DNA from 4 places in the Exiguobacterium sp. RIT341 genome. Region 3 is predicted to be linked to each of the others. Evidence: predicted binding sites of a transcription regulator. Region 3 holds the regulator's gene; each other region holds the start of a gene.

Region 1 (5,857 bases), on a different contig from region 3:
TGCGTCGTGACTTCAAGCGTGTCACGACTGCCATCATCGAACTGGAGCAAGGAAAAGATGTCACAATTGTTCCCGGTCCCTATTTTCATACGTTGACACGCCTGTCACGAATTGGAAAACGTATTGACGAGCAAGTCGAGACCGTTCAAAAGATCAGCACGCGTCCGCAGCACGTCGAACAGGTACGGATTCAAGCTGTCACCGAAGAACGCAAGCGACTCGCACGTGATTTACACGACTCCGTTTCACAACAACTTTATGCCATCTCGATGATGACGACAGCAGCCAAACAGACGATTTTGTCTCAACCTGAAGCTGCTGCCAAACAAATCGAAATGGTCGAGACGATGGCACAAACGGCACAGTCTGAAATGCGTTCGCTCTTACTTCAACTTCGTCCCGTCGAACTTGAAGGAATGACGTTACAACAAGGACTTTCTCAACTGCTCGAAGAATTATCTAGAAAGCAGTCCACACAATTGAGTTGGAAGTTAGAAGAGATGTCACTCCCACGACAAATCGAAAACGAGTTGTTCCGGATCGTTCAAGAAGGATTAACGAATGCCTTACGTCACGCGAAAGCGTCCCATATGGATATCGAGCTCCGGCAATTCAACGAAACAATTATCCTGAGCATGAATGATGATGGTGTTGGATTTGTTGTGGATGAAAAAAAACTTGCCTCTTATGGCATCAATTCGATGCGAGAACGAACGGCTGAGATGGGTGGAACGATTCGTCTCGTCAGTGTTCATGGACAAGGAACCCAAATCGAAGTAAAACTTAGAAAAGATCGGATGGTGCAAGTATGATACGCGTATTATTAGTAGATGACCACGAGATGGTCCGGGCCGGTGTGTCTGCTTTCCTTTCCACACAACCAGACATCGAGGTCGTCGCTGAAGCTTCGGATGGTCAAGCGGGAGCCTTGCTGGCGCTCGAACACCGACCGGATGTCATCTTGATGGATTTAGTGATGGAGCCAGTTGATGGCGTCGAAGGAACCCGGTTGATCCGCAAAGACTGGCCGGAAGCAAAAATTCTCGTCGTGACGAGTTTTCTTGATGACGAGAAAGTCTATCCTGTCATTGAAGCGGGTGCGATGAGTTACGTTTTAAAGACAGCTAGCGCCTTTGACATCGCAGAAGCGATTCGCAAGACAGCAAACGGTCAATCCGTCATGGCAGCACAAGTGACCGGTAAAATGATGGAACGTCTTCGTCGTCCTACGACACACTTACATGATGATTTAACGGAACGTGAGCAGGAAGTTCTTCAATTGATGGCTCGTGGTATGGCGAACCAAGAGATTGCGGACGAATTATTCATTTCCTTAAAAACCGTCAAAACACATGTCTCGAACATCTTATCAAAACTAGATGTCGTAGACCGTACACAAGCTGTCGTCTATGCCTTCAAGCATAATCTCGTCAAATAAGATTTAGCCCTTCATTACTTATTCTTTAAGCGCATGCCAAAAACCCCGAATCGTCTCTTAGTCAGAGACCGTTCGGGGTTTTGATGTTGTACGAAACGATTACCAAAGCTTCCATCCCGGAGCGCCTGGAGGGGCGTTTTCAATCATATGCCAAATCGGTACTGTGTACGCAAACGCAATCAAAGCGAACGTTACAAAAATCCATAGCTTCCAATTTTCAAAGAAGAGTGGCGTTGCCATCGCCTCTTCTTCCGTTTCAGCAATCGGAAATTCTTCCGTTCCTTTTGGTGTACGAAATGCAAGTTGGAACATCGCATACAAGAACAATAGAATCGAGATGAATAAAATCGTCCCACCAATTGCCATGGCGACATGATATGGAATCCAGTCAGCGACGATCGAATCTTTGAAGTAGGCGGCAGGACCCGTCCGTCGTGGATTACCGAGTAGACCTGAGATATGCATTGCTGTCGACATGAAGAGCATTCCGATTGTCCAGGCAGCCGTTTGAATAAGCCCAAGACGATTCATTGCCGCTGTTAACGTTCGACCACGTAAGAGCGGGACAAGCCAGTAAGCCGTTCCAAAGAACGTCAATGCCACAGCGGCACCGACCGTGATATGAAAGTGTCCTGTGACCCATAACGTATTGTGAACGATGATGTTTAGTTGATGGGATGCGTTGATGACACCACCTGCACCTGCAGGAATGAAGAACAACATCCCGATGAACGGTGCAAGAAAACGTACATCGCGATACGGCATTTTCTTCACCCAATCAAATACCCCGGTCGCCCCTTTCCGACGACCCGCCAACTCAAAAGTCGCAAACATCGAGAAGGCTGTCATCAATGATGGAATGATGACGAGGAACGTTAAGACGACTTGGACATACTTCCAAAAAGCAGAAATCCCCGGCTCTAACAATTGATGGTGAAAACCAACCGGGAACGAAAAGAGGAGGAACAATAAAAATGACATACGTGCTAACGCGTCAGAAAAAACCTTTCCACCAACGATTTTCGGGATGACTGTATACCAGACGATGTAGGCAGGTAACAACCAGAAATAGACGAGTGGATGACCAAAATACCAAAATAGCGTCCGGGATAGCTCGATTCCGACCTTATCCGTCCAACCAAGGGATAAGGGAAGGAGCTGAAAGAGAATCGTCGCTGCTACTCCGAGTGTCGCAACCACCCATAATAAGGCAGTCATAATACTCATGTATGCTTGAAGTGGTGGATGAACGCCAGGGTGTTCCCGTTTATAATCAGCATACATACGGAACATGGCACCAGAAGCAATCCACGTTCCGACGACGAAGATGACGAGTCCAATATAAAATACTGGATGTGCCTTGAGTGGTGCATAGAATGTATAGAGGACGGAAGCTTCTCCTGCAAGTACCATCCATGTGACGAGGATGACACCAAGGATCATGAACCAGAATCCAACCCACCCGAGACGTCGAGGAAAGTCTTCGAAACGTCCAAAGGATTGACCTAAAAATGAAAACAGTAATCCAAATATGAATAATGTCGTAAAAACGATCGCAAGCATTAACCCGTGGGCAGTGAGAAGCTCATAGTAGCCGACTCCAGCAATTTCTGGAATGACACCTGTCCGCACCATCGTTTGTAACAATCCACATAAACCACCAATCAATAAGGCAACGAGTGAAAAACTAACATGTGCGAAAGCGAGCTTCGCTTCCTTAATTCCGATGACGGTAGCAGGCAGACCACGCTCCATCTCGAACTGTCTTAATTTTTTTGAAATGGCATTCATCTTATTCCACCACCTTGATTTTGGTTGCCATCATATGATGACCCGATCCACAGTATTCATTACAGACGACCAAATACTCGCCAGCTTCCTTGAATGTATATTCAATGGAATTGATATGACCAGGAACGACCATCATATTGACATTCGTCTTGACAATTTCAAAGCCATGGACGACATCTTTTGATGTCACCAAAAAATCAACCGTTGCCCCTTTGGGAATGACCATATCTTTTGGTGTGAATTGGAACGCTTGTGCGACGATGATCGCTTCGTATCGGTCGTCATCGATTTTTTTTAGTCCTGGCTTGTCGAATGGTTTCGTTTGATCAACTTTCGTCGGATCAATCAATGTTGCATCGGATGGCGGTTGATTTCCGGATGCAAAAGCGGATACGCCGATGATGGTTAAAAAGACGCCAAGCATCACTGCTCCAAAAATCAGCCAGATTTTTTCTAGACGATGAATATGCATTGTGACTCCCCCTTACCGTGATAAGAATAATAGAAAGATTGAGCTCCACATCCCAATGATGATACCTGCTACGATCAGGACGGCAATAAATGTTCCTTTGAGGTTTGATTCTGATTTTTGGTCCATGGTGATTACTCCTCTCCTGCTTTGAACTTGTCTTTATTGTAAGAATTCAGCAAGTTCGGAAACTGTGATATATATCACTTCAAATGTGAAGAATCCGCACTTTTCTTTCTAAAAACACACAAAAAGTTCACATCTGAACAAGAGAAGGAGGCACGACTCATCTACAAAAAAAAACAATCCATACATGAGACAGAAAATTCTGCTTCACGTTTGAATTGTTTGTACACTATCTATTAAATTCGACAAACACCTGCTGGGCATCCTTCACAATGACACAGATCACGCAGATATTGTGCATCATGAATGATGATTTCTTTTGGCGTCATCGAAATGACACCTTCTTTTTTCCACTGGGAGAACATCCGATTGACCGTTTCACGCGGTGCGCCAATCAATTGACCAAACTCCCCATCGGATGGACGTTTTGCAAGACGGTAGGTTTCTCCTACTTGTTCCCCTTCCATCGCGATGAGACGAAGTAACGTCGAAGCTAACGCACCCGGTTTTCCGAACAATAGCAAGTCGCGCAATTTAGTCTCCGTCTGTTTCCGCATCAATGTTTGCCACCGCATGATCTCAAGCGCAAAAGTACCATCCTTTCTCATGAGTTCCTCTAATTTTTCTTTTGAGAGGAAACCGATGATACTATCCTCCATCGTCTCGATACTGTATGAACTCGGAAAAGCTTCTCCTACATCAAATTCACCAAATAGATCCCCTTTGAAATATAAGAACATGAGTAATGGACTGCCTTTTTTCGTCAACTTCGATAGTTTGACGCCTCCTTGTTTCACATAAAACAACTTGTCGTTCATTTCCCCTTCCCAACAGACGATGGAATCCTTTTTGAACGTCGTTTCCGTCATGAAGCTCTCTAGTAACGTTCTTGTCTCAGGTGATAAGATGAATGTATTCGCTTCAGTCGTTCCACAAGTCAGCATATCCATTTCTCCTCTCCTTTTCTTCTGCTTTTAGTATAGAACATCACAGTTCAAAAGAATGGATTTTCAAAAGATTGTCAAACTTTGTTCAATATTTCACATTAGTTTTGAAAAAGTATCTGACGACCGCTTTCTAAAACTAAAGCAATCGTCAGATATAGTATTACATACCTGTTCCGTAATAATGATGAACGATTCGTTCAACTGCTTGACCTGGTGGGTGATCATACCAACTTGTTTGGAATTCTTGCATGTGCTGACGGCACTCTTCAAGTATCGCGTCAGACACGATCCACTCCATCAATTGCGCCATCTGCTCCGTCTGTCGCACCGGTAATGGTTTTGGATACTGATCGACAAGTCCTGGTAGTTGTCGATATGTATCGATGTCCGGTGTGTATAAGAACGTTGGAACCTCAAGAAGACAGCTTTCAAATGGAATCGACGAATAGTCGGTCACCAGAACATCCGTGATGAGCAAATAATCATTGATCTGATACGTGTCATCCACAAGATGTATATGGGCGGAACGATAGGTCGAAAGCGCTCGGATCGTCGGATGTAACTTAACAAGAATCGTCCAGCCTGTTTTAGCCAGTTGTTCAAATTGTTGAATCGTGTGATCTTCCGTTCCTTTATATTCGCGGTAAGTCGGGGCATACAATAGAATCCGGCGGTCGGGTTTTACATAACGTTCTTTTAAATCAAGCGCCCGATGTTCCCGCTGAACCTCATCATACCAATAATCCGTCCGCGGCATGCCGAACGGTTTAAAATGAGATCGTTTTAAATCATGCGGTGCCATGAATTGTGTCGCACAACGCATCCCCGGCACGATGAAATCACCATATTCCTGATAGACACGTCGGAACCGATTTCGTATCCGTTCCGATACGAACAGGCTTTTCGAAGAAGTTAGTCCAAACTGCTTTAACGTTCCGCCGGCATGCCATAGCTGGATACGTCGTGTTCCACGTCGCGTTTTAGCAACACTGAATTCCGCAACATAATTATCGACGAAAACCGTCCGGGAGGTCGCAAGTAAATATGCGAGTCTGACGAACCGTAATCGACGAAAGCGAAGCATTC
Region 2 (5,857 bases), on a different contig from region 3:
GCGCGAGGACTTGTTTTAAGTCAATCCCAAACAACGATAAGACGTCGCCGGCAGAACTTGCATCAAGCACCTGATTGATGATCCCTTCTCGGACTGCGCTCGGCATCGTGATCGACAGCCCACCGACGAACAGAAGCATCAACGAAACGGTGATGTCTGTTTCTTTCCATGTGATATCCGCCTGTTGCATCTGCTTCACGAGATCCTGATAGTCTGAGGATGAGGTGATTTGTGAAGTCAAAAATGCCATCACACCGTAGATGACACCGAAAAAGATGAGACCGATGAGGACGCCATACAGAACGTCCCAGACGGAAAACCGTCGTTGTTTCCTTTCTTGCCTTGACTCCATCCCATTTCCTCCTTTTTATGTCTGATGTTTGAATATTCCTGCTACAACGAAACCAAAAACATCAAATTCATTCAACAGCCATTATATCCCACCTTTTCTCTGACTGTCTCCATCGATTTCCAAAACAAAAACCGACTTCTCAGAGTGAGAAGCCGGTTGAACGATCTTTTGCCATAGTATTTTTTTCTCTATTAGATGCCTTCGTATGCTTGTTCCATGATCGTCCGTAATTCAGCGACAAGCGGCATCTTTGGATTCGCTGTCGTACATTGATCTTCGAAAGCATCGACTGCCATCTTATCGAGTTTTGCCTCAAAGTCTGCTTTTTGAATACCTTGCGCCTTGAATGACATCTTGATGTTGAGACGTTGTCCAAGATCGGCAACTGCTTGAATAAGTGATTCGACCCCTTGTTCTGTCGTTGCTGCCGGAAGACCGAGGTAACGTGCGATGTCGGCATACCGTTCATCGGCGACGAATGATTCGTATTTTGGGAATGCTGCCAGTTTCGTTGGGCGTGACGCATTATAACGAATGACGTGTGGCATCAGGATCGCGTTCGTCCGTCCGTGTGGTGTGTGGAATTCCCCACCGATTTTGTGCGCGATCGAGTGGTTGATTCCGAGGAAGGCGTTCGCGAAAGCCATCCCTGCCATCGTTGACGCATTGTGCACTTTCTCCCGAGCTTCTGCGTCAGATCCGTTCTCGTACGCTCGTGGCAAGTAGTCAAAGATCATCTTGATTGCTTTGAGTGCCAGTCCATCCGTGTAGTCGTTCGCAAGAACCGATACGTATGCTTCTGTTGCATGAGTCAAGACGTCCATTCCGGTATCAGCAGTAATCGAAGCCGGTACAGTCATGACGAATTCCGGATCAACGATCGCGACGTCGGGTGTCAAGGCATAGTCAGCAATCGGGTATTTGACGTTTTTCTCTTTATCCGTGATGACGGTGAACGGTGTCACTTCTGAACCCGTACCCGATGTCGTCGGGATCGCGACGAACTTCGCTTGACGACCGAGTGCTGGGAATTGATACGCCCGTTTGCGGATATCGAGAAATTTTTGACGTAAGTTCGAAAACGTTTCGTTTGGCTGTTCATAGAAGAGCCACATTCCTTTTGCAGCATCCATCGCTGACCCACCACCAAGAGCGATGATCAAGTCGGGTTTGAAGTCACGCATGGCTTGGGCACCTGTCTGAACAGTCGTCACCGATGGATCTGGTTCGACTTGGTCGAAGATCCGGTAACTGACAGACTGTGGCAAGTTTTGAATCACTTTATCGGCATATCCGAACTGTACCATCGTTGGATCGGTGACAATCATGACGCGTGAGACGTCAGTCATTGACCGGAGGTACTGGACGGAGTTCTTTTCGAAGTAGATTTTTTCAGGTACCTTGAACCATTGCATGTTCACGCGTCGTCTCGCCACCTTCTTGACGTTGAGTAAGTGTTTCGCAGTCACGTTCTCAGAAACAGAGTTTTTCCCATATGAGCCGCAACCGAGTGTTAGTGATGGTGTCAACTCGTTATAAAGATCACCGATTCCGCCATGAGCAGATGGACTGTTGACGAGAATCCGGCAGGCTTTCATGCGGAGTCCGAACGCTGTCATCAAATCATCGTTCGTCGTATGAATGACGGCGGTATGACCGAGACCCCCGATTTCAAGCATCTGTTCAGCAATCGTAAACGCTTCTTCGGTGGATGCAACGCGGTACGCACCGAGTACGGGACTGAGTTTTTCATGCGACAGTGGTTCTGCTGCCCCGACGTACCCGAGTTCCGCGACGAGCATGACCGTCGTTTCCGGAACATCGATCCCAGCTTTTTCTGCAATCCATGTCGCAGGTTTCCCGACGATGTCCGCATTGACGGCACATGTATCGGTTTTGATGACGAGTGATTCGAGGCGTTGTTTTTCTTCCGGTGTACAGAAGTAACAACCGAGTGCTTCCATTTCAGCACGGACCGTTGCATATATTTCTTGGTCAACGATGACGGCTTGCTCAGACGCACAAATCATCCCATTATCAAACGTTTTTGAGAGAACGAGATCGCTGACTGCCCGTTTGACTTTTGCTGATTGTTCAATGTAGCAAGGAACGTTCCCTGGTCCAACACCGAGTGCCGGTTTACCTGTTGAATACGCTGATTTGACCATTCCTGCACCACCTGTTGCCAGGACCATGGCGATGTTTTCATGGTTCATCAAGACTTTCGTTGCTTCAAGTGATGGTTCTTCGACCCATTGAATGCAGTCTTTCGGCGCCCCAGCTTTGATGGCTGCATCGCGAAGTGTTTTCGCCGCTTCGACGGAACACCGTTGTGCCGACGGGTGGAACGCGAAGATGATCGGGTTACGTGTCTTAATCGCAATCAATGCTTTGAACATCGTCGTTGACGTTGGGTTGGTGACTGGTGTGACACCACAGACGACACCGACCGGTTCAGCGATATATGTGATGCCGTTTTGGACATCTTCTTCCAGAATCCCGACCGTTTTTTCATGACGTAGACTGTTGTAGATGTATTCTGTCGCAAATATATTTTTAATCATCTTATCTTCAAAGACACCGCGCCCTGTCTCTTCTGTTGCGAGACGAGCGAGTTCGACGTGCCGTTCTAGTCCGGCAAGTGCCATATCACGGACGATCGTATCAATTTTTTCTTGATCGAATGTCAATAACTCTTGTAATGCACGTTGTCCTTTTTCAACAATTTGTCCAATTGATTGTTCGACCGGCGTTACCGTCGATTTTGTTTTTTCTTTCACAGCCATGAGTGGTTTCCTCCCTGTCGTGGAACGAATCTGAGTTTGATTTGCCAACCATTATGTCAGGAATGCCAAGCTGTTTTTCAATAGTTTGTGCTTTCCTTCACAAATCAATCATAACTCCTTTTTCCTGTTTTGTGCATGACCATCCTGTGAATTCCCTCACATCCTTGGTAACGTTTACATCTATTGCGGATTCTCCTTTTTCATCGTTTTGCTCTATGTACGAAGACGTGTGCGATTTGTCACACTCGCATTTTCGTGACTTGATAGCCATTTCATCATCTTGTATTCTGATTATGGGGTACATATTAAGAGCTACCACTAAAGGAGGACACTTAAATGTCAGTTGTACAGGAAATGCTAGCTTTCAACGAGCGATTCGTCGCCGAAAAACAGTATGAGCAGTTCGTCTCGGATAAGTTCCCGGACAAAAAGGTCGTCATCCTGACGTGTATGGATGCCCGCCTAACGGAACTTCTTCCACACGCACTCGGCCTTAAGAACGGGGATGCGAAGATCATCAAAAATGCCGGTGCTATCCTATCGCACCCATTCGGTTCTGTCATGCGTTCGATTCTCGTCGCATTGTATGCACTCGGTGCCGAAGAAGTCGTCGTCATCGGTCACCACGACTGCGGCATGAGCACGATTGATCCTAAACATATGATCAGCGAAATGAAGGATCGAGGTATCGACCAACAGATTCTTCACACGCTTGAAGTATCAGGTGTTGATTTAAATCAATGGTTGCGTGGCTTTACGTCAGTTCAGGAGAGTGTCGCCCACTCCGTCAGTCTCGTGAAGAACCACCCCTTACTGCCACCTGGTACGAATGTCCATGGACTCGTCATCGATCCAGGGACCGGTAAACTCGACGTCGTCGATTGCTGATTGCTCTCTATAGAAGAAACTCAACGAGATTTGGATATTCTACTCCATCTTAAATTAAAGATAACGTGCCATTTTCTTTTAAAGGAGAAGGATGGCACGTTTTTTTGTGTGAGCCATTTTTAGTGATCAAAACGCTTTTCATCTCATGCTTCCGGGTATAAAAAAATGTGACTTTTTATGCAAAGCTAGAAAGCCTATCGTGAAGTCCTTTAATACGAGGTCAGACTTTTATCCTTGACAGTGTTCCACCATGGCTGTAAGATACTTTAGTATAGTGCAGTGATAACAAAAGAAAGTGTGGTTTTACCGAATGATTAACGCCGTATTGTTTGCCGTCTTTTTACTATTCATCTTAGCGATCTTCCGCGTCCACATCGTGCTCGCGATGGTCATCAGTGCGTTCGCCGGCGGTCTCGTCGGCGGTCTCGATTTAACGAAAACAACCGAAGCATTTGCAGGTGGTCTTGGCGATGGGGCAGAAATCGCTCTTAGCTACGCGATGCTTGGTGCGTTTGCTGTTGCCCTCTCGAAAACGGGCTTACCGGATGCTCTCGCTCACGCATTGATTGCACGTTCACGTGGTAACGCAAGTGCCGCATCGGTCAAAAAATTAAAAGGATTCGTCTTGTTTGCGATTCTGTTACTCGCAATCAGTTCACAAAATGCTTTACCGATTCACATCGCCTTCATTCCGATCATCATTCCGCCGCTTCTTGGTCTCTTTTCTCAGTTGAAGATGGACCGACGTCGAATTGCGATCATCATGACATTCGGTCTCGTCACACCTTACATGTTCTTACCGATCGGATTCGGAGACATCTATCTGAATCAGATTTTACTGAAAAACCTTAAAGCTAATGGTCTTGATACGACGGGAGTTTCTGTCATCGAAGCGATGGCGATTCCAGCACTCGGAATGGTCGTCGGTCTCTTGATTGGTCTTTATACGTACCGGAAAGAGCGGACGTATGAAATTCGTGATATCGCCCCAGACGACTATGAAATCCCGGTCATCACGAAAACGAAACTGATCTTAAGTGGTGTCGTCGTCATTGCGACATTGATCGTTCAACTGCAGACGGAATCAATGATTCTTGCTGCAACGACGGGACTCATCCTCTTCTTGTTGCTTCGTCTCGTTCGATTCAGTGAAGCCGATGACGTCATCACGCGTGGTATGCGGATGATGTCATTCATCGGTTTTGTCATGATCTCAGCGAACGGATTCTCGAACGTCTTGCGTAAGACGGGTGATATCGAACCGCTCGTTGAGAACTCAAAAGCATTGATGGGCGACTCCCAACTTGTTGCCGCGTTCGTCATGCTCTTGATCGGTCTTCTCGTCACGATGGGCATTGGATCAAGTTTCTCAACTGTTCCAATCATCGCTGCGATCTTCGTTCCACTTTGTATCCAGTACGGCTTCAGCTTAGAAGCGACGGTTGCGATCATTGGGACAGCTGGTGCTCTTGGTGACGCTGGTAGCCCCGCGTCAGACTCGACGCTTGGACCTACGAGTGGTTTGAATGCCGATGGTCAGCACGATCACATGCGAGAAACCGTCATTCCGACGTTCTTGCACTACAATATTCCGTTGCTCATCTTCGGTACGATTGCTGCGGTCGTATTATAAAAACAAGACGGATTCGCTATCATGGTGGATCCGTCTTTTTAATTGTCTCCGTTTTTTTCCTTTTCATTTGATCTTCGGTTCTCTAAAATAAAGGAATGTACTGATTACAAAGGAGTTGTCTTACGTGTTATCTCAAATCGTCAACCAGATTTTGCTTTCACTTGCCGATCTCGGATATTTCGGTATCGCCCTCGGGTT
Region 3 (5,857 bases):
ATTTGCTGCACACGGTACACAAAAATTATTTGGTTGGTTTGGTGGACACGGCATCGCTGGAACAGGCGGTTGGTTCGAATCAATTGGCATGAAGCCAGGAAAAGCACTCGCGATTACAGCGGGTCTTGCTGAATTAATCGGTGGATTATTGTTTGCAGGCGGGGTATTCCTCTGGATCGCTGCAATCCTCATCATCGGTTCGATGCTTGTCGCGATCGTTAAAGTACACGGTGCGAATGGTTACTGGGTGACGCAGAACGGGTACGAATACAACATGGCATTGATCGTTATCGCCCTTGGAGTGGCGATGATTGGTGCTGGAGACTATTCACTCGCTGCACTCATCGGGTGAGGAAAAAGGTGGGTCATTCATGAAGTTCGAGGCATCAACGCTTAGCGCAAAAGACAATTATAAATTACTGATCGGAAGCATCATTCCGCGTCCGATTGCCTTCGTGACGACACTAGGGGAAGACGGGACGGTCAACGCCGCCCCCTTTTCCTTCTTTACGGTCGCATCAAGTAGTCCGCCACAACTGGTGATTGCCGTACAACGGACGGATCAGGGGCAAAAGGATACGGCACGTAATATCCTAGCAAAACAAAGCTATGTCATCCATATCGTCAGCGAAGAAATCGTCGACGCAGTCAATGAGACGGCTGCGCCACTCGCTTACGGTGAAAGTGAACTCGAACGGACGGATTTAACGCTCGTCGATAGCGATGCAATCGACGTGCCCGGAATCGCGGAAGCGAAAATCCGGTTCGAGATGCGCTTGACGCAGCATGTCGAGCTAGAAGGTGCCGATCTGTTGATCGGGGAAGTACTGCGCTATCACGTCGCGGATGAACTCGTAGAGTCGTTCCGGATCGATGCGGCAGGATTGAAGGCTGTCGCTCGTTTAGCGGGAAATGATTATGCGACGATCGGGAAGACGTTTACGATTGCTCGACCGACAAAATGATAGAAGTGTGAATGCTTGATTCACTGTACGATCCATGTTGACGACGAACGTTTCGATTCAAATAAAAAGGAGTGGAGAGACCGGTCTAGCTACCGGAATCTCCACTCCTTTTTTCATATCGCGCATCTAGTTCATCGATCGGACTTCAAGGTTGTGAATCGATTTCGTTCGAAGAACCTTCGAGACCGTGACGTTTACTATACTGATAACCATCGAGCAAATAAAAAATGATTGCCAGCGCCCAAACCCCGACACAACTGATCAAAAAGGCGGTCAATGGAGTGACGCTACCATAATAGGATATGATCAATGGATCATTGAGTTCGACGAACAGTTGTGTCGTTAGAAGCGTACAGCATAGTCCAGAGAGTAGACTGACGAGAAGACCGCTCCATGTCTGGATGACAAGTCCGATCATGCAAGAAATCAGAAGGAACAAAGGAAGCGCAGCATTAAAGGCATCCGGGCGGATGAAGGCGGACACGTAATCCGCATACATCGGAACGAAATAAAGAATACCGGATAACAGTCCTTGAATCAGGTTGATGAAAAAGCTTTTCGTTCGCATCAGTGTTGGTTCTCCCATCGTTCCATCAATTCGAGTAGATCGACATCGATCTGGTCCCGTTCCGCAGATAACGCTGTCGCTTTTGGAATATCATTAAAGACTTCCGGTTCGCAAAGCAACTGTTCGATTTCCGCTGAACGCTGTTCGAGCCGTTCAATATCTTGTTCGAGTTGTTCGATTTGCTGACGGCGTTTTTTTTCTTCTTTCTGTGCTTCTTTGTCGATCGTCTTCGATGCCGTGACTTTTGCCGCTTTTGCCTCTTCGGCTTCAAGGCGAGCGATTTCTTCTTGTTCGGCCTTCTTCTCTGTGTAGTACGAATAATCGCCGAGGTATTCTGTCACACCAGCTTCACTCATCTCGATGACGCGTGTCGCGATCCGATCGATGAAGTAGCGGTCATGGGAGACGAAGAGTAGCGTACCTTCATAGTCGACGAGAGCGTTCTCAAGGACCATCTTCGAATCAAGATCCAAGTGGTTCGTTGGCTCGTCAAGGATGAGGACGTTAGTCTTCCGGAGTTTCAGTTTTGCGAGCGCGAGACGTCCGCGTTCGCCACCAGACAATTCATGAACGATTTTGAAGACATCGTCGCCGCTGAACAGGAATTGTCCGAGCACAGAACGGACTTCTTGTTCGCGCATCAGTGGCCATTCGTTCCAAATCTCATCGATGACACGGTTCCGGTCATTGAGTTCCGCTTGCTCTTGATCGTAATACCCGATCGAGACGCCGGTGCCGAAACGGAAATCACCGAAGAGAGGACGTAAACGACCGACGAGGACTTTTAAGAGCGTCGACTTCCCGATTCCGTTCGGTCCGACGAGTGCCAGTGATTCACCGCGTTGCAAGCGGAACGTGATGTCTTTTGAGACAGCTTCTTCGTAACCGATTGCCAATTGATTGACTTGAAGAACGTCATTCCCGCTCTGTTTTTCGATTGGGAAGGACAGGACCGTACTGCGTTCATCTCCATCTGGTCGATCGAGCCGGTCGACCTTCTCGAGCCGTTTTCGAACGCTTTGAGCACGCTTTGTCGTCGTCGCCCGAGCGATGTTTCGTTGAATGAAGTCCTGCATCTTTGCGATTTCTTCTTGCTGCTGTTCGAACTGTTTCATTTCTTGATCGTACAATGCCGCTTTTTGCTCGAGGTACTTCGTATAGTTCCCCGTGAACTTACGACAGACATTACGAGAGAGCTCATAGACGACATTGACGACTTGATCGAGGAAGTACCGATCGTGCGAGACGATCAGAACGGCACCACGATAACCACCGAGGTAACTTTCAAGCCAAGCAAGCGTATCGATATCCAGGTGGTTTGTCGGCTCATCGAGAATGAGAAGCTCTGGTGCTTGCAGGAGCATCTTCGCTAAGGCGAGCCGTGTCCGTTGACCTCCGGACAATGTCTGGATCCGGCGTGAGTAATCGTCTGGATAAAAGCGCATGCCGTGCAGGACGGAGCGAATATTCGCCTCAAACTGATAACCACCTGCTTCAGAGAAGTCATGTTGCGCTTGATCGTACGTCTTCAGAAGTCGATCGTAAGCGACCGGGTCGTTCAAGATGTGCTCCATGCCCATCTCGATTTCCATCCGGCGCAGTGTCCGTTCTTGTTCTTGCAGATGTTCAAAGACGGTCAGCATCTCGTTCCAGATCGTCTCATTCGATTCGAGACCACTGTCTTGCGCGAGATAGCCGATTTTGACATCTTTACCTTTCATGATATCGCCCGAGTCATGACTGAGTTCACCAGCGATGATTTTGAGCAAGGTTGATTTACCGGCACCATTGCGACCGACGAGCGCAATCCGGTCGCGCTCTTGTACTTCCAATTTGATATTTTCTAAAATCGGCTCGACGCCGAATGATTTCGAGAGTTGGTTGACTTGTAAGAGTATCATTTCCATCCATCCTTCCACCCTTTAGTCTATCACGAACAAAAGCGCGAGGTCCTGCGGAATATATTATTTGTGACTCTATGTGAAGTGGTTTACAATCAAGGAGAGTAGAAAGCTTTTTGCAAAGATTTGGGTGCCACGATGGATGTGGCCGAAGGGGGAACTGCAGGATGAATGGACCAGACACAAAAATTCCACAAGCGACAGCAAAACGGTTGCCGCTATATTATCGTTTCATCCAAAGTTTATACAATTCAGGTAAGCTCCGCGTCTCTTCTGCTGAGTTAAGCGAGGCGGTGAAGGTTGATTCAGCAACGATTCGTCGCGACTTTTCCTACTTTGGGGCACTAGGGAAGAAGGGGTATGGATATAACGTTCAACATCTCTTAACGTTTTTCCGGAAAACCTTGAATCAAGATGAGGTGACGAATGTCGCCTTGATCGGGGTCGGTCATCTCGGAACAGCGTTTGCAAATTATAACTTTTTAAAGAATAATAGTACTCGGATAGTCGTTGCGTTTGATGCGGACGAAGAGAAGGTCGGAACAACGACGCATGACGTTCCAATCTATCATGTTTCGGACATGAAAGAACAAATCGAAGCGAATCAGGTCGATGTCGCCATCTTGACGGTTCCATCCCAGTTCGCACAGTCAGTAGCGGATGAGTTAGTCGAGTATGGTGTGACAGGCATTCTGAACTTCACGCCTGCACGGTTGAACGTGCCAGCGAGCGTTCGGGTTCATCACATCGATTTATCGATCGAGTTGCAGTCGTTAGTTTATTTCATGAAGCATTATTCGCAATCAGCTGAAGGAGTGAAATCATAATGGAAAACCTTATCCCGCTCACGTTAGGTATCGGACCTGCGAGTATCGGATTAATTGCTGTCGTCGCGTTGATCATCTTTGGACCGAAGAAGTTACCGGAATTCGGTCGTGCTGCCGGTCAAACATTGAAAGAGTTCAAGAATGCCACGAACGGCATCATGGACGACGATAAAAAGGACGAACCGAAAGAGAAGTGATTGAATCATGACGGTTGATCAAGAACAAAGCATGACGTCGCACCTAGACGAACTGCGTAAGCGGATTGTCTGGTCGCTCCTCATCGTCGTCGTCCTGTTCGCTGTCGCATTTCCGCTCGTCCGACCGCTCGTCCGTTTTCTGCAAGCGGACTTAAAAGAGCTCGGTATCGGATTAAATGCCTTCAACGTCGCCGATCCTTTAATGTTGTATTTGAATCTTGCGTTCATCATCGCGCTGATTTTAGCGTCACCGTTCTGGATGTATCAACTGTGGGCATTCGTCCGACCAGGGCTTTATGAAAAGGAACAAAAAGCAACACTGACATATATTCCAGTCATCTTCTTTCTATTTTTGGCTGGTGTAGCCTTCTCGTATTTCTGGTTGCTTCCTTTCTTGCTCGAAGTCTCAACGGATCTCGGGAAAGAATTGGGGATCGAGCAAGTCATCGGGGTCGAAAACTACTTCAGTTTCTTGATCCGGTTGACGATGCCGTTTGGTCTTCTCTTCCAATTGCCGGTCGTGACGATGTTCCTGACACGTCTTGGTCTTGTGACGCCATATTTCATGCGAAAGAATCGGAAATATGCGTATTTCGCGCTGTTCGTCGTTGCGGCATTGATCGCACCGCCGGACGTGACGTCACACTTGATGATCTCAGTGCCGTTGTTCGTTCTCTATGAAATCAGTATCTTGATTTCTGCGCGGACTTATAAAAAGGTCTTGATCCTCGAGCAACAGGCAGAGCTTGAACGACAGGCGGATTTGATGCGTGAATTGAATAAATGAATCGTGAATTCCTTCCAGCAATTTCGGGAGGAATTCTTTTTTATGAAAGCGTTATGTTTATATTGATAAAGCAGTTAGCGGTGCGTATACTAAAGATAATTCATGGGGGCTTAGCTCAGCTGGGAGAGCGTTTGGCTGGCAGCCAAAAGGTCGTCGGTTCGATCCCGATAGTCTCCACCAAGTTCATACGTTCAACTCCTCGAGTGCTCGAGGAGTTTTTTTTTATGTTCCCAGTTAAATTCCTTCCAAATATAAAATGTCACCAAAAAGAAATAAATTTAAAAAATAGACAAATATAAATTGTTTATTTCCATTAACTTCATTAAACTAAAAATACAGAATTTTCTTTAAACTGTTTTATTAGTATTACTACTATGGTTTTACAGAAAAGGGGAAACGAACGCATGAAGAAGAAGATTGCACTTATGGCAGCCGTCTTAATGACGTCTTCCAATCTAGTCAGTGCGCAAGGTGCACTGTCCTCGCAAGATAAAGCGACGGGTCAAAAACCGCAGGCGCTCTCACTGAAGAAATCGGGGCAAGAAAAGAACTACAAACAATCGGATAAAGTTCGAGTCGTCATCGAGATGGAACAAAAACCGGCGATTCAAA
Region 4 (5,857 bases), on a different contig from region 3:
GGTTTTCCATTCTTTAATCAATTCAAGCAACAAAGCAACCGATGCTTTATCATCGAGATGGCGCGATTTCACAAACCCAGTTTCCGTATAGAGGAAACGCGGATCAAACGTCACGACGTCTCCTACTTCAATCCCCGCGACGCGCGTCTCTTCGGCTGTCGTCGAACGAATATCAAGTCGGACTTCAATATTATCAGCGGACCGTTCCGTTTTGTTCGTCTCGCGTGACGTATGGACACTCGAATGATGGAAAACAATCGTACCGGAAATTGTTTGACCGTCCATCTTATGCACGAGACAGTTCTCTCCTTCGATCGCTGTCCAAGCATAGCCCCCTAATTGTGATAAACTGAGTCGTCCCGTTGGTAAAATCTCTTTTACCATTGCCCCTAATGTATCGACGTGTGCCGTCAGTAACCGCGTGCGAGTTGAAGCACCAGGCAAAGTCGCTAAGATGGCTCCTTTCTCGAGTTTTCGATACGTGATGCCTTCTGCCATCAATCGCTTTTCTACGTATGTAATCGCTTCTTTCGTCGAACCTGTCGGACTTGGAATCGAGACCAGCTCTTCAATCGTACGTATGACTTCTTTCATGTTCATTCGCTCCCTTTCAATCGGACTACAACGTGCTATCCGCTTTGTTTTCATGATAACAAATATTCATTCTTTGTCGGTACTGATATCCTACATGAACTACGCGAAAAAGCTGTAGCACTTTTTTGCTACAGCTTTTTGTCCACACCATATAATGAACTTAGACGTATTTTTTCATCCAAATATCATCGCGGTATGTGCCATCTTCTAATTTTACGGAGTCTGGATCTTCGGCATATACTTCAAAGCCGAGCGATTCGTAAAGACTTTGCGCTGCTTCATTTCCTGATAATACGGCAAGAATGACTTGCTCAACGTCTGGTAACTTCTTCGCCTCGTCGATCAAGGCCTCCATTAGAGCACGACCGGTCCCTCCACGATATGCAGGCGAAACATATACTCCGGAAATCATCGCTTTGTGCGATTCACGTGACAGTTCATATGGCTTGACCTGACCAAACCCAAACAATACATCGCCGTCGAACATACCGAGCCAAATCTCATCGGAGTCGGGTTCTCCTTCTAGACCTTCTCGTACTTCGCGGAGCGGGGTTTGCTGTTCATCGTCAAACGAATGACCGAACGCATCTGGATGATTCTTTAATCCCTCAAGGCGTAGATTCCAGTATTGTTCTGCATCCTCTTTAGTTAATTTTCGAAAAGTATACATGACTGTCGATTCTCTCCTTTTTTGGGTTTCATGACGTACAAATAATAACGGAAAAACGCTTCTATCTCTTACTTAACCCTTTTCTAGTAAAATAAAACCTAGATTTTTTTCTCTTTTAATTTCACTTAAATACAGTAGTGATGTTTGCCTCTTTTTTCTCATAACAAAAACTCAAAGGTGGACACTAAGATACAGGATCACCATTTGAGTTTTTAAGCTCTCTATTTATGAGGTTTTCGTCATGCTTTGCGCCGTTAATCTTGCAAGACAGGTTCGAGTGTCTGACGCAATACATCAGCAGAATGATGAAACTTCTTCATTTCTTCTTCCGTCAACGCGACTTCAATGATTTCCCGCACACCTTGACGATTGATGATCGCCGGTACTCCGATGTGAATGCCGGAAATCCCGTACTGCCCATCTACATACGCCCCGACCGTCAACAAACAGTTCTCGTTCCCAAGGATGGCACGCACGATTCGAACAAGTCCAAGTCCAATCGCATAATAAGTTGCTCCTTTACGTTCGATAATATGGTAGGCAGCATCCCGAACGTTGATATAGATTTGATCAAGGTCTGCTTGAGAATAACGATCGTCCTCAGCAAGTAGTTCATCAATTGTTTTTCCATAAATACGGCTATTACTCCAGGCAGCGAATTCCGTATCTCCATGTTCTCCAAGAATGTAGGCATGGGCATTGCGAGAATCGATGTGAAAGTATTCTCCAAGCATTTGACGCAGACGTGCTGTATCGAGCACCGTTCCTGATCCAAATACGCGTGATTTTGGAAGACCGGAATATTTCCAAGCCAGATGTGCCATGATATCAACCGGATTGGAAGCCACGACGATGAGACCATCAAAACCAGAATCCATAATCTGACGAATCATTTCTTTCATGATCAATGCATTCTTTGCGACGAGATCGAGTCTCGTCTCTCCTGGTTTTTGAGGAGCTCCCGCCGTGATGACGACGACCTCAGCCTCTCGGCAGTCCATATAATCTCCAGCCCAGATCCGCATCGGTGAAGAACTAAACGGGGTTCCGTGGTTCAAGTCCATCGCTTCACCTTCTGCTTTTGCTTTATTGACGTCAATGATGACAAGTTCCTCACAAAGTCCGGCTGTTGACATCTGATAAGCAAAGCTTGAACCGACCGCACCTGCTCCGATTAACGCCACCCGTGTTACTTTCGCATGTAATTCCATCTCGTTATGTCCACCCTTTCATTCGTTCTAAGAGTTTGTTAACTATCTCACAAATAAATTGTAACATCTTTCACATTCTTTGTAATATGTGAAATTAATCACATTTGTCCATTTTGTGTCATCGATATCCTAACATAAGGAATTACCCTGTCATACTTTTCACTTACCAGAATCGGACGATGATAAACCCGATTCCACTCGCTAGACCACTCGTCATGACGTTTACCGCATCATTTCCAAGAAACCAAATACCCGATACGTAAGCTGTCGGTTGTCCATGATGCTCTCGTTTTTCCGTACGTTCCCCGCAAACTGAACATTCATACACGCGTTGCCACATTGCTCCAAATAGTGTATCGAGCAGACTTCCAAGGACACCGATACCTGTCACAAGTAAGGCCTCTGTCAAAGAAAGAGAGAAGATCCACTGCGCTGCTAAAGCGATGAACGCAGCTCCAGCAATTGTTCCGATCGTTCCGATTAACGACATCGCTCCGCTCGTTCCTGCTGGTACCCGTCGTAATGTTTTCAAAGACCATGGATCACGTCTTGAGAGTGGACCGATTTCCGAAGCCCATGTATCGGCATTCGATGCCGCGATGACGAATAGGAATAACAAGAGATACGCAAAATTCATCGTCATGGCGTAGGCTATAGCAGCGACGAACGCTACTCCTCCATTCGCAAGTACTTGCCATCCGTCACGTGCACCCTCTTTTTCGACGATCGCGTCCACGGATTTTTTTCTAGAACGCCCAATTTTCGATAAAAGACTCGAGCTGCCAAAGAAGAGTAAGAGCACCACTAAACCTTTCAAGCCGAATCCAAATGAGACACCACTACCGACGAGCATTGTCAAGACAGCCCCGCTTGTCGTCAACAAGCGAAAATATCGTCCAGTCCAGGCGAGAATGAGACAAAATAAAATCGTAACACTTAACATCGGATAACCTCTTGATCCGTGACGATGAGATCAACTGGGATATCGAAGTCTTCCACTTCAAAATCTGGAAAGAGCTGTTCTGAAAAGGCGATGGATACTTTACAACCTGTGTATGTCACGAGTGCACGATCATAATAACCGCCTCCCCACCCTAAGCGATAGCCATCCCGTCGATAGGCGCGTCCCGGAACGAGACAAAATCCCGCTTGATCAAGTGTAGTGCGACGAGCTGAATCCATTGGTTCTGCGATCCCCATCTGATTATGCTGCAATTGATCTTCTGGTCTGTATTCATAAAAGACCATCTCTTCTCCGACTACTTTCGGTATCAAGACCGTCTTGTCCTCTTGCCACGCTTGTTTAATCAATATGCTTGTATCACATTCATTTCGAAATGCTAACGTGATTGCGACACAAGTCGCTTGTTGCCATTCAGGCAATAACAAAACATGTTCGTGTATTAACCGTTCCTTTTCAGCACGGTTCTCCATCACATCTAATCTTTCTTTGATCAGACGGCGTACTTCTTGTTTGTTCATAACTGTCTTCCTTTCCACAAAAAAAGCCATCACACGAAGTGACGGCTTCCATCTCAATTATTTCACTTCACGGTGAAGTGTGTGTTTACGGAGACGTGGGTTGTATTTCTTCAACTCAAGACGCTCTGGGTTGTTACGCTTGTTCTTTTTAGTGATATAAGTACGGTCACCAGTTTCAGTGCAAGCTAATGTGATTTTAACGCGCATGGAATTCCCTCCTATCTAGCTCTCGATGTATCAAGTGATTTTGCTTTACATAAGGTTAAGCATACTCAAGTATCATACCAAGAAAGGAAAGGAATTGCAACTGTTCATCCGTTCTTTTTCGGATTCGTCACGTGTTGATATGGTTTTTCAAGGTTCTCTTCAAAACGAAGGGGTTTCTTTTCAACGTGATACTCCTGTTCCACCCCGTTGCGTGACTCTTCCCGTTCTAGATAAACGACAGCCGATTGACGCAATGCGTCTCCTTCAAGTCGTTTTAACGCAACGACCAGACCACCTGAACGATCCGGAGAACGCTCACTCTCGACATCATAAACATTACTGACGAGTGGCAACTCTTTCATCTTGGCGATTGCCTGGGCAGCTGACGCTGTTTCCATATTGAAGTTATGGACGACTTGGAAGTCAACGATCTTCGCCAAGGCTTGCGCCTGACGCAAGAAGGCTAGATTTAACGCAGCCAGTTGATTGTATGTTTGAACGAGCGGTAGACCTGTCACTTGTACCCCGTATACATGCACACCCTCCTCGAATCGATACGCTTCAGGATGTTCCGTTACGACGTAGACGTTCTCTCCCGCTGCCGCTAGTCGTCTAGCTACATCACGAACTGGACGGTGAGATTGTTCGTAATCCCGAGTGAACATTAGAATACCATCCTTGTTCAAAGCAGCATCGCGTTTGACCGCAACATAATAGTCATGAGCCGTTAAGAAAACATCTGGTTCAATGTCTTCATCTTGCAAGAACGGATATTGTTGATAACGCCCTTCCAACCAGTCCATCGTTAATTCTTGTGCATCGAGACGACGTTCGGTTTCTTCAAAACGTAAGATATGTTCACGGAACCGGTTCGCAGCGTACTGTGCTGTCGTCTGTCCGTCTAAAATGAACGGCCAGTCACTTGAGACAGCAAGTAGATATTCTCGAATGAGCTGGCGTTTCGCCTTGACAGTCAATGCATCTTGATGACGATTTCGCGCAACGATTCCTGCTAGTCTCTTTTCGAGCTGGTGGAGATGGCGAATCATCCAGTCGTTGCGCTCGTTGATCCAGACTTCCGCATAGCCTTTTCGTCCCCACGTTCCCATCGCGACATGTGCCGTATCGATGTCTTGGAAGTGACGTTCGAGGAACATAGCTGGTGAAATCGACTCAATCGCCTGATCCTCTAGACGTTCCATCGCTTTACCAAGGAAATCAGGTCCTTCGAACCACCAGTGACCAAACAATTCAGCATCAAATGGTGCTGTGACGAGAAATGGCGGGAAGTCTTGTCCTTGATATGCATCTAAATGTTCACCAAGTGCTTGAGCAAAATCTGCTGCATGCTCACTTGTTCGTTGCCATGCCCAGTCACGTACGTAATAGTCTTTTTGATCCGTCTCACCTGTTACACGATGCAATTTCAAACCGGTATCATAACGTAAGCCTTCCGGATGCATGAACTCAGCAATTTGATCCCATTCCCGATCATACGCGAGATCCCGATAAAACTCACGATAATCAGGATGTCCCGGATACCCGATGACAGAACTCCAGATTTTTCCGGAAATGATTTGATCACGCGGGAAGAGTGCTACGCCGTGTGGAGAATAGACGGGTGCTCCGATTCCGTGTTTTGGTGCTGGATCGGCGTTTAAAATCGAATGTTCATCGACGAACGTATAGCGAA

What was found. Region 3 encodes Rex, which represses fermentation and respiration genes when NADH is low (regulators of the CRP and FNR family bind a similar motif). Its sites were predicted from a motif close to TTGTGAAATATTTCACAA; they were not measured.
Region 1: BW42_RS16345 (cytochrome C oxidase subunit II) is a predicted target of Rex. The motif match lies at 3,890-3,907, and genes of this name have one in related genera.
Region 2: adhE (bifunctional acetaldehyde-CoA/alcohol dehydrogenase) is a predicted target of Rex. The motif match lies at 3,224-3,241, and genes of this name have one in related genera.
Region 4: BW42_RS07715 (L-lactate dehydrogenase) is a predicted target of Rex. The motif match lies at 2,562-2,579, and genes of this name have one in related genera.

Annotation. Positions count from the first base shown of each region.
Region 1 covers NZ_JFYW01000011.1:152,981-158,837, reverse strand. The annotation lists gene BW42_RS14420 (sensor histidine kinase) at 1-812, shown strand, start outside; gene BW42_RS14415 (response regulator transcription factor) at 809-1,438, shown strand; gene BW42_RS14410 (b(o/a)3-type cytochrome-c oxidase subunit 1) at 1,538-3,229, opposite strand; gene BW42_RS14405 (cytochrome c oxidase subunit II) at 3,231-3,701, opposite strand; gene BW42_RS16345 (cytochrome C oxidase subunit II) at 3,714-3,827, opposite strand; gene BW42_RS14400 (Crp/Fnr family transcriptional regulator) at 4,061-4,774, opposite strand; gene BW42_RS14395 (CDP-glycerol glycerophosphotransferase family protein) at 4,932-5,857, opposite strand, start outside.
Region 2 covers NZ_JFYW01000001.1:1,144,309-1,150,165, forward strand. The annotation lists gene BW42_RS06025 (hypothetical protein) at 1-352, opposite strand, end outside; gene adhE (bifunctional acetaldehyde-CoA/alcohol dehydrogenase) at 544-3,138, opposite strand; gene BW42_RS06040 (carbonic anhydrase) at 3,475-4,026, shown strand; gene BW42_RS06045 (Na+/H+ antiporter family protein) at 4,340-5,659, shown strand; gene BW42_RS06050 (DedA family protein) at 5,784-5,857, shown strand, end outside.
Region 3 covers NZ_JFYW01000008.1:390,667-396,523, reverse strand. The annotation lists gene BW42_RS10915 (DoxX family protein) at 1-352, shown strand, start outside; gene BW42_RS10910 (flavin reductase family protein) at 372-965, shown strand; gene BW42_RS10905 (hypothetical protein) at 1,111-1,533, opposite strand; gene BW42_RS10900 (ABC-F family ATP-binding cassette domain-containing protein) at 1,533-3,434, opposite strand; gene BW42_RS10895 (redox-sensing transcriptional repressor Rex) at 3,602-4,261, shown strand; gene BW42_RS10890 (twin-arginine translocase TatA/TatE family subunit) at 4,261-4,458, shown strand; gene tatC (twin-arginine translocase subunit TatC) at 4,466-5,245, shown strand; tRNA gene BW42_RS10880 (tRNA-Ala) at 5,350-5,425, shown strand; gene BW42_RS10875 (S8 family serine peptidase) at 5,650-5,857, shown strand, end outside.
Region 4 covers NZ_JFYW01000001.1:1,467,504-1,473,360, forward strand. The annotation lists gene BW42_RS07705 (M42 family metallopeptidase) at 1-594, opposite strand, end outside; gene BW42_RS07710 (GNAT family N-acetyltransferase) at 755-1,264, opposite strand; gene BW42_RS07715 (L-lactate dehydrogenase) at 1,519-2,475, opposite strand; gene BW42_RS07720 (DUF92 domain-containing protein) at 2,639-3,418, opposite strand; gene BW42_RS07725 (5-formyltetrahydrofolate cyclo-ligase) at 3,412-3,957, opposite strand; gene rpmG (50S ribosomal protein L33) at 4,015-4,164, opposite strand; gene BW42_RS07735 (1,4-alpha-glucan branching protein domain-containing protein) at 4,269-5,857, opposite strand, start outside.